Regions from separate parts of the Cellulosilyticum sp. genome, predicted to be linked through region 2. Evidence: riboswitches for the same ligand, from Rfam matches in the RefSeq annotation. Region 2 holds a riboswitch; the other holds the start of a gene.
The links. Region 2 has a riboswitch for tetrahydrofolate ahead of AC1VAQ_RS10860 (folate family ECF transporter S component). Riboswitches for the same ligand answer to the same signal wherever they lie in the genome.

Region 1 (7,662 bases), on a different contig from region 2:
ATTTCCATTATTCTCACACATATCAAGTACCTTATCATAATTTTTAACGGCTTCTTCTATATTTCCACTCGCAAGCATAAAATCACCTATTGCCTTGTAATAAAATATATCAATATCTGAAAATGCTGGTTCCTCTATTTCCCCATAGATTTCTTTTAACTCTCTAAGCAATTCTTCTCCTTTAGAAATATCACCTTTCGCTGAGTAATGACCTACTAACATGGCATTATTAATGACTTGAATCGATTGCAATACCTCTGTACTTAATAAACTACTATACTCCTCAACCTTATTATCTATTTCCATAAGCTGTTCATAATTTTCTTCTATAGCTGCACTGGAATACAAATTAATGAGTGCATAGGATTTAATTAATGCATTTTCTTTGGCATCTTCAATCTCTATATTGAGTGCATTTTCTAGAGCTCCTTTAGAGGATTGTGTATCCCCTAAACTTCCATATAATATGCCTAAGTCCACATAGGCTTTCGCTACATAATACTGATTTGATATCTTTTCTTTCATTGTTATTACTTCTAAGCATTTTTCAAATCCTTTGGCATAGTTCCCATTATATAAGTACATTACTGCTAACTTATTTTTTATATCACAAATCTGCTCTATCGTTAATTTGCTAGCATCTTGCAGTACTTCTTCTAATTGTACTATACCAACTTCTCTTCCACCTGGAATATATAGGATCATGCCAATAATCTTAATAACTTCATCATATCTCTTTCCAAATTCTTGAGGGCTAATCTGCTCTAAAGTGTTTTGTGCACTTATAACCGCTTTCTCATATTGTCCCTGACCTAAAAAGAAATCACTTAATATTGTACCATTATAAATCTTAATAAAAGTATCTGTTTTTTCACTCATTAATTCACTAGATAACTGAAGGTTTTCTATGGCCAATGCCTTATTGTCCTCTTGATAATATTTATACCCTAATATAAAGTAGTCCTTTTCATCGAGTATAAAACTTTCCTCTTGCTTTTGATTAATATAGCTTAAAATACTCTCAAATAATTCATTATCTATTTTTTCTTCCTCGAGATAATTTTTTTCGATTGCACGTACCAACTTATTAGTCTTTAAAACTTTAGAATTATTAATAATCCATCCTAACCCAAGAATACCAATAGCTATGATTAAAATAAGTATTCTTATTATATTACTCTCGAGTACCTTTTCTGTCACTCTCCTCATCAAGCTAATCTCCTCCGGCTATATTTTCGCATCATATTATACCAGTTTTTTCCTGAAATTTATATTATATTTGTTTTAAATGCTAATTCTTTTGTATAAATGTAAAAAAGGATTACTACATAATTAAATGCAGTAATCCTTTTTGGTATTATTTTTTAATTTCGTTACCGTTTTCGTCTACTTCAACTTCTACTTCAACATATTCATATTCTGTATTTTCATCTTCAGCTTTTTTACCTACTGAAAGATTTGGTTCTTGAACTGCTGCTACAGCAACTTTTTTAACAGGAATACGTACACTTTTGTTAAGACCAAATTCAATAATGAATAAATCATTAATGATATCTACAACTTTACCATATTCACCTGAATTTAAAAGTACGTATTGACCTACTTTAATACTATCTTGCATGCTTGCAACTTCTTTTTCTCTTTTTCTTTGTGGTCTAATGATTAAGAACCACATAATTCCAAAGAATACTGCCATATACGCAATCGTTACACCAATACCCATCATACCGCCACCGGCTGTTGTTAATAAAACTGTGCTCATTTTTGATTCCTCCGTTTATTATTTGTTTTGTTTATATCCTTCTAGACGCATTTTCTTATATTTAGCAAATTCGCCTTTGTCTAGCGCTTCTCTAATTTCTGTCATAAGATTGTTGAAGTAATATAGGTTATGCATAACACATAAACGCATACCTAACATCTCTTTTGCTTTTAATAAATGTCTAATATAAGCTTTACTATACTTCTGACATGTTGGACATTGACAATCTTCTGCAATTGGTGTCATATCATTTTCATGTTTTTGGTTGAATAAATTAAGTTTCCCTTGGTTAGTGTAAACATGTCCATGACGACCATTTCTAGCTGGTAATACGCAGTCGAAGAAGTCTATTCCACGTTCTACTGCTTCTAAGATATTTTCTGGTGTCCCTACACCCATAAGGTAAGTCGGTTTATTTTGTGGAAGATATGGTACTACATGTTCAAGCACATTGTACATTTCTTCATGTGATTCACCTACTGCAAGTCCACCTACAGCATAGCCTGGAAGATCGAACTCACGAATCACTTTTGCATGCTCAATACGAATATCTGGAAGTACGCCCCCTTGGTTAATACCAAAAAGCATTTGCTGTTTATTGACTGTATCTTCAAGACTGTTTAGGCGGTCCATTTCTACCATACAACGTTTAAGCCATCTTGTCGTACGTTCTACAGATGGAATAATGTAGTTACGATCTGCAAGCGCTGGTGGGCATTCATCAAATGCCATAGCAATCGTTGAACCAATGTTAGATTGTATTTGCATACTTTCTTCTGGTCCCATGAAAATCTTTCTACCATCTATATGTGAAGAAAAGTATACACCTTCTTCTTTAATCTTACGCATTGCTGCAAGGGAAAATACTTGAAATCCGCCTGAATCTGTGAGGATTGGGCGATCGCATACCATGAACTTATGAAGTCCACCTAATTCTTTGATTAGTTTATCCCCTGGTCTTAAATGTAAATGATAAGTGTTTGATAAAACAACTTGTGTGCCAATTCTTTCTAAGTCTTCTGTAGAAAGTGCCCCTTTAATTGCTGCTACTGTAGCAACATTCATAAAAACAGGCGTTTCAATCACACCATGTGGTGTATGAAAGCGTCCTCTTTTTGCACGGCCTTCTACCTTTAGTAATTCATACATCTAGTATCTCCAATCTTTTTATACTCTAAAATATAGTGTACAAGAAATTACCTATTTTTTCAACAATTGCCCCTTTATTTTTAACATTTTTCTAATACCTACTAACAGTACTTACTAACATCTATGTTATTATAATACTTTTATTATGAACATTTATTATTATTATAAACACTTCTCATTGAAGATTTATAGGGGATTGTGTTAAAATTATCTTTATTTACTATTATTTTAAGAAAGGAGCATTTATATGTCTGGTTCAATTTTCGGTAAAATATTTCGAGTTTCTACCTTTGGTGAATCCCATGGCTCTGCCTTAGGAGTTACCATTGACGGTTGCCCCTCTAATATACCGATTTCATTAGAAGATATTATGAAGAATATGGATAGGAGAAAGCCTGGCAATGGGCAAATTGGGACAACGCGCAAAGAAGATGACCTTGTTGAAATACTCTCTGGCACTTTTGAAGGCGTTACGACTGGTACGCCTATTGCTCTCCTTATTCGCAATACCAATCAAAAATCTCATGATTATAGCAATATAAAAGATGTTTACCGTCCTTCCCATGCAGATTATACATTTGATCAAAAATATGGCATTAGAGATTATCGTGGAGGTGGCCGTTCTTCTGGCCGTGAGACAGCTGCTAGAGTAGCTGCTGGCGCTGTAGCTAAGCGCTTCCTTGCAGAACTTGGTATTTCTGTTACGGCTTACACCCGCTCTATAGGCCCTATTGAAGTAAGCGAGGATGATTTCAACCTTCTAGAGGCTAGAGAAAATCCTGTAAACATGCCAAGCAATAAAACAGCAGAAAAAGCTCTTGATTTCATTGCACAAATGCGTAGTCAAAAAGATTCCGTTGGTGGTAGTGTAGAATGTATCATTAGCGGCGTTCCTGCTGGCATCGGTGAAACAGTCTTTGACAAACTTGATGCCTCCCTAGCTTATGCAATCATGGGAATCGGTGGTGTCAAAGCTTTCGAAGTTGGTAGTGGCATAGAAGCCTCTAAGCTTTTAGGTTCACAGTATAACGATGCCTTTTGCATCAAAGATGGCAAAGTAAGTAAAACAACCAATCATTCTGGCGGCATCTTAGGCGGCATGTCCGATGGTAGTGACATTTTCTTTAAAGCGCACTTTAAACCAACGCCTTCTATTGCTCAAATGCAGCACACCATCACTAAAAATTTAGAAGAAACAACTATTGAAATCACAGGACGCCATGATCCTGTCATCGTGCCTCGTGCCGTAGTTGTCGTAGAATCTATGGCAGCTATTGCCCTTGCAGATCTTATTCTCTGCAACCTTGGGTCAAATATGAATAATATCTTAAAGTTAACTTAAACTTATTGATGCTAAAGGAGTGTTATGAAATATTCATCTTATTTCATAACACTCCTTTAAAATTAATCTGCATGAAAATGATTAAACAGCCAGCACTTATACCCTAAAAAAATTAATGGTGAAGAATATATGTTCCTTCAGTGGAAATCAGGACTATATATTCAGCATACTAGAAACACCTTATTATTATATACTCCAAAAAGTTTATGGATAATATGCAATAAATTCTGCCTTATTATCAATTAATTATTTTAAAATAAACAAAATTATTCATTTTTAATTAATTTTTATAATTTTATGGTTTATTTTAATCATTTATCTGCTATAATAAACTGGCATACGCAGAGTAGGTGAATTTACGTTAAGTGTCCATTAGACGGGGAGTTGCTAACGGAACGAAAAGTTTTTAAGCTTGCGATTTATTCACCGCATCCCGCTGTTACATCTTCAAGAATTGGTAGTAGTTACCTATAGATCTTGTACAGCAAATTTTAGACAAGGAGGTATCTGCTATGAACAATAAATTATTTTCAAATCTTAAAGATTCTTTTGTAGGCTCTTATAAAGAACTTACAAACACCCGCTCTTTAACGGGTCTTTCTATGCTCATCGCTTTAAGCGTTGTAGTTTCTTATGTCACTAGTTTTCAAATCACCCCAACACTTAAAATCGGTATTGGTTTCCTAGTCACAGCTCTTATGGGCATGTTCTATGGTCCAGTTGCTGCCGGTATTGGAAATGGTCTTGCCAACCTCATTAAATTCTTCTTGAAACCAACAGGTCCGTTTTTCCTAGGCTACACCGTCACAGCTATTTTAGGTGGTATAATTTATGGTCTCTTCTTCTACAAAGGCAAATGCAACATCTGGCGTACTATCTCTGCTAAAACCTGTATTAACATTTTCCTTAACGTTTGCCTAAATACTTACTGGGGCGCCCTTCTCTACGGTGATGCCATCAGTGCCATCATAGGACCACGTTTCATTAAGAATATTTCATTACTTCCATTTGAAATTATCTTACTCTACATCGTCCTCATGGCTACCAAAACACTTTTATCAAAAACAAAACTACGCATCGCACACTAATGGTACATGATCTTTACTGACCATTATCCTCATATAGATTTCACATTTATAAATTTTAGTCATTCATAGTTTTGAGCCATGTAAAATCATTGGGAGAAACCTATTTACCTACATGCATATTTCAAGGTTTTAGTTGGTTTCTCTATACTTGTAACTGTTATCTTAAATATTCTTGCATTAAAAAAGACGTACCAAAATTAGGAACGTCTTTTTTAATGTAATGAAACAACTACCAGCTCTAGTCTATTATTGACTCTAAATGGGAAAGTACTATTGCCAATGCCTCTACTTACTATCATAGCTGTTTCATTTTCTACAAACTTACCACTTGTATATTTAGGTAATAAGCCTTGATTTGGTGCAACAAGTCCTCCAATTAAAGGCAGCCTTATCTGCCCGCCATGTGCATGTCCCGTAAGCACTAAGTCCATCTCCTCTTTCACATAGGTTTCAAATAGTTCAGGTCGATGTGCTAATAATATATTAAAAGTACTTTTATCATATTCCAACGCACTCAATTCTGCCGTTCCTTTAATATTCAAGCTTAAACTATCACAAATTGCGGAGAGTGCAGCTAGTCACTAGTGGATGCCCCTGCGGACCTTTCCACCTATCTCACTATTATCTCTTTATCTTAATAATTTTATAACGATGCTCTTCTTCCACAACTTTAATTCTAAATGCTTTACGAATCCCTTCCATACTTCTTATTTGATTAATAAGTCTTACATTCTGAGTATCAACGATACGTTCAATCATAGGATAGATATCCTTTTTCTCACTATCTGTAAGTCTTGATTTGAAACAGTAAGTATTGATTGTTTTTAAAGTATCTAAAATCTGTTGTTCTCTAATTTTAGTTTGGTCTGCAAGTACCCATGTGTATTCTTTTGTTTTAACACTACTCTCATAAGTTTGTTTGAAGAAAGTGATAAAAGCATTATCTTTTGTAGCACTTACTTTTGCAAACTTACCAAGTTTAAGTTTGAGTTCATTTTTGAGGTAAACAATTGTATTAGCTTTAACTGTTTCACTCATTGCCATAATGTTATTTTCGATGAATTCATATACTTCTTTAATCTGCTCTTCATCTAATGCACCACTTTTACTAAGTTCACGCATTTTATCCATGTATTCTAAAATATTCTTTTTTGTATTAAGTGTTTTCCCTTCGCCTACTTTTTCAAAGATTTCTTCTGCTGTACAGCCTTGTAATTGTTGTTCCATATTAACTCCTTTTTAGCACTGCTTTAAATGTTAGTGCTTTGTATTTTTATCATTTACTGCTTAGATGCTTTTTCAAGCTTAAGTAACTTATACATATAAATTTCATTGTGGTCAAAAACTTTTGAAAACGCCTGAATAAATGCCACCACTTCATGTGCATCTATTTTTTCTTTGACATTTCCCATAGCAATTAAATGGGTAAAAATAAGATGCTTATAAATTTCAAGCTTTGTTAAGCTTTCTAATACATTTTCACCATCTAATGGTACTAGGCGCTCAAATATATAGTTTGCAAAATAATTTTCTAAAATATAGCCATGTGTCTTCATAAAAGGCTCCAAATAATTTTTTTCTCCTTTTTCAAGACACACTTTAGCAGCCCTTAAGTCATCTTTTTCTACTAAATTTAAACCTTCAAGCAAGTCATTATAGCTATTTTCATAAAAGGTTGAAGGCCATTTCTTCTCGCAACGTAAAACTTTTAGCTTCATGACAAGCGCTAGTGCTTTGTTTTTCCATTTATCTTTAAAAGGATGATTTAAAGAAGCTGGTAGCTTATCTAAGTCCTTATATGCTACTAAAAGGTTTTGTATTTCTTTTACACTTTGTTTACGGCTTACACTATCTAACTTAAGCAGAAAGTCTTCAACATCACTAAATCGCTCAAAGAAGCACTTATTTCTATTCTGAATAAGCCCCATTAATATACTACGAATCTCTAATAAATAGTCTTGCCATTTTTGAGGTTTCTTTTCGTTTATAGGCAGTTTTCCACTTACTTTATAATGATTGGGTGCTTCTACTCCTTCAAGCTTAAAGCCCGCTTCATTTAATAAAATCATTCTTGCTGCTTCTGGACAAGAAAGGGCAATAGAATATTCCACATGCTCGCCTACCTCATTAAAAGTACGCGGAAACAATGTACATGTTTCACTTAAGTAACTTTCACCTAGCTGGGTGAAAATATCACACCAGCCTTCTTTTGATAAAAAGGCACAACGATTGTTTTTGAGTTTAATCTTAGCTGCATGTTCCACAGATGCACCCTTTGCAACTAATTCTTTATCAAAGCGTTTTTTCATCACTGGATCTTT
Region 2 (7,662 bases):
AGAGATGGGGAATCATCAAGTGGGTGCTTGGTGGCAAGTAGCATTTTTATTAGGATGTGGTATAATAACGATAATAATAAGTGTCTTAATATTTAGAAAGTATAAGATGTATGAGGAGTAGAACTATTCGTGAAAATTATTATAGAAGATCCAAAAGCTGATGAAGAAGATGAGATTATCATAAGGTGCAAGACAATTGATGAGGCCGTATTAAAACTTATTTATGGTATCAAAATGGGAAGCCAGAAAGTAATGGCTTTTAAAAATGATGCAATTATAGTGCTGGACCCTAAAGAGATATATTATTTTGAAGCAGTGGATCATAAGGTCTTTGCTTATGCCGAAAAGGAAGTGTATGAAGTCAAAGCAAAGCTTTATGAAATAGAAGAGGACTTTGAGGGGACTGATTTTTTTAGAGCGTCTAAGTCTTCTATTGTTAATCTGGCGCAGATAAAGAGTTTAACGCCAGCTTTTAGTGGCCGATTTGAAGCACTTCTTTATAATGGGGAACGCATCATTATTTCAAGGCAATATGTAAGCGTATTGAAGAAGAAATTAGGATTTTAGGAAGGAGCAGAAAAGGTGAGACGACTTAAAGAATTAGCAGCAATATTTGCATGGGTGACAACAGGTATAGTAATAGCTTCCACCATTTTTATAGGAATTTTCTATAGCTTTGAAGTAGTTACAAGCAATATATTATGGCAGATTTTAATCTGCTCATTGATATGTACTTTGGGAAGTTTAGTTTATCCTAATAAGGAACTTTCTAAAAAACTAACAGCTATTTTAACAATCATTTATTATCTGTATATCAATCTAGTTGTGCTAGGATGTGGCTTGATATTTGAATGGTTTAATATGAATAATTTAGGAATGGTTATCGTAATGCTCATATTAATTGCACTAGTATTTATAAGTGTATGGGGGATTTCAATCTATAAGTCTAAAAGATTAGCTGATGAGATGAATAGAAGATTAGAAATATATCACAACCAGGAAAAATAGACTAGAAGTAAGATTTATAATAAGATATTGAGCAACAAATTTATATATGCTATGATAACAGACAGATTGCGATTTTATTAAGACAATTAAGTGAGGACAGAAAAACATGAAAAAACCAATCGGTTATGGCATCATAGCATCTTTATTTTTTGCATTTACATTCATACTTAATAGCAGTATGAACATATCAGGAGGAAGCTGGCTATGGAGTGCTTCTTTAAGATACATATTTATGTTACCACTACTTTACATTGTAGTTTTAAAGCAAAAGGGTGTAAAAGAAGTACTTCAAAAGATTAAACAAGCACCTCTAGCGTGGTTTGTTTGGAGCAGTATAGGTTTCGGACTATTTTATATTCCGCTAACATGGTCTTCAAAATTTGGGCCATCATGGCTTGTAGCCGGATGCTGGCAGATTACGATTGTTATGGGTATATTACTTACACCATTATTTAAAGAAAAATTGCCTGTGAAAAGTCTGCTTTATAGCTGTGTCATTTTAATTGGTGTAGCTATGATTCAGTATGAACAGGCAACTTCAGTGAATGTGATAAGTTCCATTGTGTGCATTGGACTCATTTTAATTGCAGCCACAGCATATCCTCTTGGAAATCGCAAAATGATGCGCGTATGTAATGGAGAACTTACTACAACGCAGCGTGTATTTGGAATGACATTATGTAGTATGCCTGTTTGGATTACCTTATCACTTGTTGCACTTATGACAAGTGGGATGCCAAGTGGCAATCAGGTGATGCAATCAAGCATAGTCGCTTTATTCTCAGGAGTTATTGCCACTATTTTATTCTTTAAGGCAACGGACTTAACAAAGAGTAATGCGCATAACTTAGCTATAGTTGAGGCAACTCAGGCAGGAGAAGTCCTTTTTACGGTATTAGGAGAAATATTTATTTTAGGTGGGGCCATCCCTTCTATGATAGGAATCATTGGGCTTCTTGTTATTATTATAGGCATGCTTTTAAATAGTTTGATAAAAGCTTAGTAAATTTTAAGACAATAGTGGATAGGTCGTATATTTAAAACATATGATAGCATTAAATAGATGATAATTATTTCTAGGAGGAACTATGTTTAAGGCAATTTGTATTAAAAGCTATAAGGGGATACGAAAAGGTGAACGCATAAATGCATGGTATGGATTCAATGATAATATCTATTACTTTAGAGGATTTAAGATTTATTTAAATATGACACAAAAGGAATTTGAACAGTATTTCATGAATTTCAACAATTACTACATTGTAGAAAAGCCTGAGGTAAAGAGACGATTTAGAAAGCCTAAAAAAGAATATATGCGTGTGGAGTTTAAGCATATTCCGGAGCCATTGCTAGTAGAGTTATATAACTGTGTTTTTTCTTATATAGAGCTTTCAAGACAAATTGACCCTGGACTTATTCAAACATTTAGCTATAGTATCATAACAACCCTAGAAAAACTAGAACATTTATATACGGTACTACCTGGTGACAAATTTCTAGAAGCTATACGAAGTGCTGAACAGGTATTTAAGGGAATGTACAAAACGGCATTAAGCATAGAAATTTCATTGTTACCTCAAGCAGAGGATTACGAACAGTTGCTAAAGCAATTTAAAGAGGATGCTGAAATTGTAGGTGGATTTTTTAAAGAATTGAATAAATAAAGATAAGAAGTTATTACACTAATATTAAAGCTGTAATAACTTTTTTTAGTTGATTAATTAGGTCTGACTTGACACTAAATGGTAAAAAAAGTAAAATTTCAAAGTGGATTTATGTAAAAGTGTCATTAATTAAGAAAATTATAGCTAGGGGGGTAGAATATGGGAGAACAGACCTTAATGAAATTAAATAAATTAATTGTTTCAGTAGGAATTGCATTAGGAAGCTTTTTAAGTTTATTGGTGGGTCTACAGTTTTTAGCATTACGAAATACAGGGACTGCTATTATAAGCATATTATTATACATGGGACCTATGATTATTTGTCTTTTAATATTCAAGCGTAATGCAGCACTTGAAAGTTTTAAATATTATGGGATGATAGCGTATTTAATATTATATGTAAGTGTTGCAAAAGGCTCATTAGGGCAGCAGCTTTTTCCACTTGCTTTTGGCATTATGCTTATATTCTTTTTATATTATGATGTAAAGGTTGAATTATATCTTTTAATAGGGATTTGTAGCATTGACTTAATAATATTATTTATTAAGCTCGTACAGCCAGGTGCTGATGTTACTTTACTAATTGGTAATGAAGTAATTAATGGGATACTTTGTGTAAGCTTTGCAGCAATGTTATGGACAGTTGCTAAATTAGCTAAAGAAGACAATGATATAAAGCTCGCAACTATTGAAAAAGAGAAGGAAATGCAAGAGGTACTCATATCAGACGTACTGCAAGTTGCTAGATTAGTAGATGTTAATTGCGAAAAAGTACATGATATTGTAGATCAAGTAGCAGCCTCATCTGAAAATGTTTCAATAGCAATCGGGCAGATTTCAGAGGGTGCGAATGAAACGGCACAAAGCATAGAAAATCAATTAGAGATTACACGAAACATACATGATCAGATTAATGTAACAGCTCAGTCATTCGGAGAGATAAAAGAGGTCTTTGGAGAGTCAGAACAATACTTTAGAGAGGGAATGAAGATTGTAGGCACATTAGGCCAAAAGGCGAAGGTTACCAATACAATAAGTAACGAAACGAAGGTCGTTATGGCAGACTTTAAAGAAAAATCAATGCAGATTACTGATATAGTTGAAGTTATTACAGCCATTTCGGAACAAACGAACTTATTATCACTTAATGCAGCTATTGAGAGTGCTAGAGCAGGAGAAGCAGGTAAAGGCTTTGCTGTAGTAGCAGGAGAAGTAGGGAAATTAGCATCTCAAAGTAGTGAGTTTACTGCTAATATTGCAAATATCATCAAAGACTTACAAAGACGCACTGAAGATGTAGAAAAAAATGTAGGGCAACTCAGTGAAGTGGCTGAAGAACAAGCACAACTTATTGAAAGAACAAGAGTTATGTTTGATAAAATGATAGAAGCAATTAAAGCAATGTATGTAAAGACAGAAATCATTGATGAAAATATGGAAACTATTGTAAAGAGAAACACAGAAATTGTAGAAAACATCAATGATATTTCTTCGATTAGTGAAGAAACTACTGCAGGTTCTCAGGAGGTTGCAACTATGGCAGTTGCAAATGTAGAGTTAACTGAAGCAGCAAGTACATATGTGAAGGAACTTCTAGAATTAGCAGCAGAAATGAAAAAATATATTTAACTAAGAACACATTTACATAAATCAATTAATTAGATATGAGGTAAATAAAAACCGCTAACAGTCGATTGTTAGCGGTTTTTACATATATGTCAGTAAATTTGTATAAAATTAAAGAAAATTTATATAATATAGATAGGTGATTATGCAGCTTAAGTGTGCTACAATAAAGGTACAGAGCAGGGTAGAGTATTGAGCGTTAAGTGCTATTGTTACGGAATGTTGAACATAGACGAAAACCTAAAGGTTGCGGTTCAATACTTGCATTCACTGCAATATTATTATAAAGGCCTATATCAGTAGGTCGATATTATTATAATAACGTTGTTCCTTGTGAAAACCAGCTCCTTATAAAATTTTTAAGGAGGCATTTTTATGCAAAAAAGTAACAAAACAAACTTATTTCCTATGGCAGCAACAGCCCTTCTTGTTGCAATTAGTATTGTCCTAAGTAGTATGGTGATTTATATTCCGCTATTTGGATTCCCGTCTGTACGATTTTCTGTATCAGGTATTCCCGTATTTTTAGCAGGTAGTTTATTTGGTGGTGTATATGGTGCTATTGCAGGTTTTTTAAGTGATATCATCGGATTCTTATTTACAAGTAATGGGGCACCTTATCATCCAGGGTTTACGATTAACTCCATTTTAGTAGGTTTAATTCCAGGTGTTATTTTTGCACAGATTAAGAAAAGACAGATTACAGCATCTTTCAATAAAATTAACCTAGGCTTAGGGATAGCGGCTGCAATAGGGGCAATTATTTATATTAACTTTATTGGTATTCACGAAATCGAGAACTTAGGAACTGTTATGGGGATGCCAACTCATATTGTATTAAGTATTTTAATGGTTATAATACTTGTAGCATTAGCCGTGGTAACAGCTTTTGTACAAAAACGCTTTAGTGAGAGTGACCACTTATATGCAATTGATAAGATTATCTTTATTACAATTATCAACTTCATTGTGGTACAACTTATTTGTACACCAGTATGGCTTAATCAAATGTACAATATTCCAGTTATGGCATCTATAATGGTACGTATATTTAAATCCCTTATAGATATTCCACTTCAAGTGATGTTTTTATATATTATTTTAAAGGCACTCCCAGTAAGTATAAAAAGCAGATATATTGCATAAGTTAGGCTGTGCTAAGAAATAGAGACTACGTAAAGAAAAAGAAAAGTTAATAAATTACTTTGAAAATATAAAACAGGGTGCCACATTGTGACACCCTCTTTAAATGAAAAGAATAATGAAAGGTAAAGGAAAAATGAAAGAAAAGTTAGCACTAGAATATTTAGAAGTATTTAATGGTGGAGGTATTCGTCTTGGCCTTGAGAATATTACTTTACTTATGGAAAGGCTAGGAAATCCTGAAGATAAATTGCAAATCATTCATATAGGTGGCACAAATGGAAAAGGTTCAACAAGTGCTTTTATCAGCAATGCCCTTAAGGAAAATGGGTATAAAGTAGGGTGTTTTAATTCGCCTTATCTTGTAACACCTAGAGAAAATATTCGTATCAATAATGAAAATATTAATGAAGAGGACTTTTTAGCTTGTGTCATAAAAGTTACAGAATCAGCAAAAGTTTTAAAGGCTGAAGGACATGAACCGTCTTACTTTGAAATTATGGTAGGTGTCGCCTTTACGTATTTCTATGAAAAGCAAGTAGACTTTGTTGTACTAGAAGTTGGCTTAGGAGGGGCGTTAGATGGTACTAATGTGATTAAGAAGTCTTTAATTTCTGTAATAACTAAGATTTCGATTGATCATAAAGATTTCTTAGGCGATACATTAACAAGTATTGCAACTCAAAAAGCAGGTATTATTAAAGAAAACGGATTAGTAGTAACAGGTACACAAGATATAGAAGTAATGACAGTCTTACAAAAGGTGTGTGAGCAGCAGAATGCAAAACTCATTGAGGCAAACTGCAAGGCTGCAAAGGTAGTCAGCATTACACAAGACGGAACATGTTTTGAAATCGCAGGAGAAAGTTATCATTTAGGTCTTATTGGGGCCCATCAAGTGTATAACTGCATGATTGCATTAGAGGTACTAAATGTCCTAAAAGAAAAGGGTGTCCAGTTAGGAAAAACACAAATAAGAAGGGCGCTGAATGAAACGAAATGGGAGGGGCGTTTTGAGAAAATAGGTGAGAAGCCATTATTCTTTATTGATGGGGCGCATAATGTAGATGGCATTATGGCATTAAGAGATACAATTACGGCATTAGAAAAACGCTACACTATTGGTATAGTAGGGATTTTAAAGGATAAAGAAGTAGATGAAATGTTAGAAATTATTGCCCCTTGTTTTGAGACCTTAATAGTAACCACACCTCATAATCCAAGGGCAATGAATGCAGAAACTTTAGCTAATAAAATAAAAAGCTATGGTAAAGAAGTTTATGAAACAGGAAATATTCATGAGGCAAAAGAAAAAGCATTAGAAATTGCAGCGCTTCATGAAAACAGTCAAATTATTGGTTTTGGCTCACTTTATATGATAGGAGAGCTTAGAGGATAAGCTTTGCGCAAGGCGACAAGCCTTCTAATGAGGTGTGGGGTGGCATGGATAAGTTTAAATAATCATTTTCCATCTCCGTCGCTACGCTCCTTTTTAGTTCCTTTTTTGTGGAAAGATTTTGTATTAAGTTTGGGGTTTGGACTTATATTTAAGATGAGAGTGCGACAAAATAAAGTAGGGTGATTAATAATGATTTATGAAATCAAGGAGAGACTTAGGGCGGTTTATGAAAATGAGACAGAAGGACAACAGCCTTATGTAGCGGTGATGTCTTTAGAGGAATGGGAAGGCCAAAAGAATCAAGCGTTTCAAGGGAAAATTAGAAGCTTTGAACAGATTACGTATTGTAAAGTGGAGGAAGAAAGTGAATACCTTTGGGGAACCTTTATCATACCTGTAAAGAATAATATGAAAGAGAAAAGACGTTTCTTTTATGTTATTGAAAAAAAAGGGATTATTTTTATTGATAATACGGGAATGGTACAAAGCTTACTAAATAAAATTGCTGAAAATAAGGTTTGGAAGAAATCTTGCATTGAAAGTTTTTTATATACATTCTTAGAAAGTTTAATTAGTCACGATTTTATTTACTTACAGGAGATGGAAAATAGATTAGCAAAGATAGAAGATAGTGTGCTGAATGGTGGCCTAGATAACTTTAATCATAAAATGATGGCTTTTCGGAAGGAATTATCTATATGGCACAATTATTACTTGCAGCTTTTAGAGATGAGCCGTAAGATGCGAGAAAATGAAAGTGATTTTTTTAAGGAAGATGGTTTAAGACTATTTGAACTCTTTAGTGATCATGTGATAAGCCTT

Region 1: it holds a riboswitch for tetrahydrofolate, as region 2 does, so the genes downstream of both, AC1VAQ_RS12760 (folate family ECF transporter S component) here and AC1VAQ_RS10860 (folate family ECF transporter S component) in region 2, are expected to answer to the same signal.

The regions. Positions count from the first base shown of each region.
Region 1 covers NZ_CEVXFV010000029.1:27,980-35,641, reverse strand. Annotated here, with positions in the region: gene AC1VAQ_RS12780 (GGDEF domain-containing protein) at 1-1,209, opposite strand, end outside; gene yajC (preprotein translocase subunit YajC) at 1,358-1,762, opposite strand; gene tgt (tRNA guanosine(34) transglycosylase Tgt) at 1,781-2,911, opposite strand; gene aroC (chorismate synthase) at 3,159-4,253, shown strand; THF riboswitch at 4,594-4,694, shown strand; gene AC1VAQ_RS12760 (folate family ECF transporter S component) at 4,766-5,341, shown strand; gene AC1VAQ_RS12755 (hypothetical protein) at 5,554-5,883, opposite strand; gene AC1VAQ_RS12750 (hypothetical protein) at 5,963-6,568, opposite strand; gene fliB (flagellin lysine-N-methylase) at 6,622-7,662, opposite strand, start outside.
Region 2 covers NZ_CEVXFV010000022.1:2,940-10,601, forward strand. Annotated here, with positions in the region: gene AC1VAQ_RS10830 (ABC transporter permease) at 1-121, shown strand, start outside; gene AC1VAQ_RS10835 (LytTR family DNA-binding domain-containing protein) at 130-567, shown strand; gene AC1VAQ_RS10840 (DUF3021 family protein) at 583-1,008, shown strand; gene AC1VAQ_RS10845 (DMT family transporter) at 1,115-2,011, shown strand; gene AC1VAQ_RS10850 (hypothetical protein) at 2,097-2,672, shown strand; gene AC1VAQ_RS10855 (methyl-accepting chemotaxis protein) at 2,832-4,301, shown strand; THF riboswitch at 4,477-4,573, shown strand; gene AC1VAQ_RS10860 (folate family ECF transporter S component) at 4,674-5,444, shown strand; gene AC1VAQ_RS10865 (bifunctional folylpolyglutamate synthase/dihydrofolate synthase) at 5,548-6,840, shown strand; gene AC1VAQ_RS10870 (magnesium transporter CorA family protein) at 7,030-7,662, shown strand, end outside.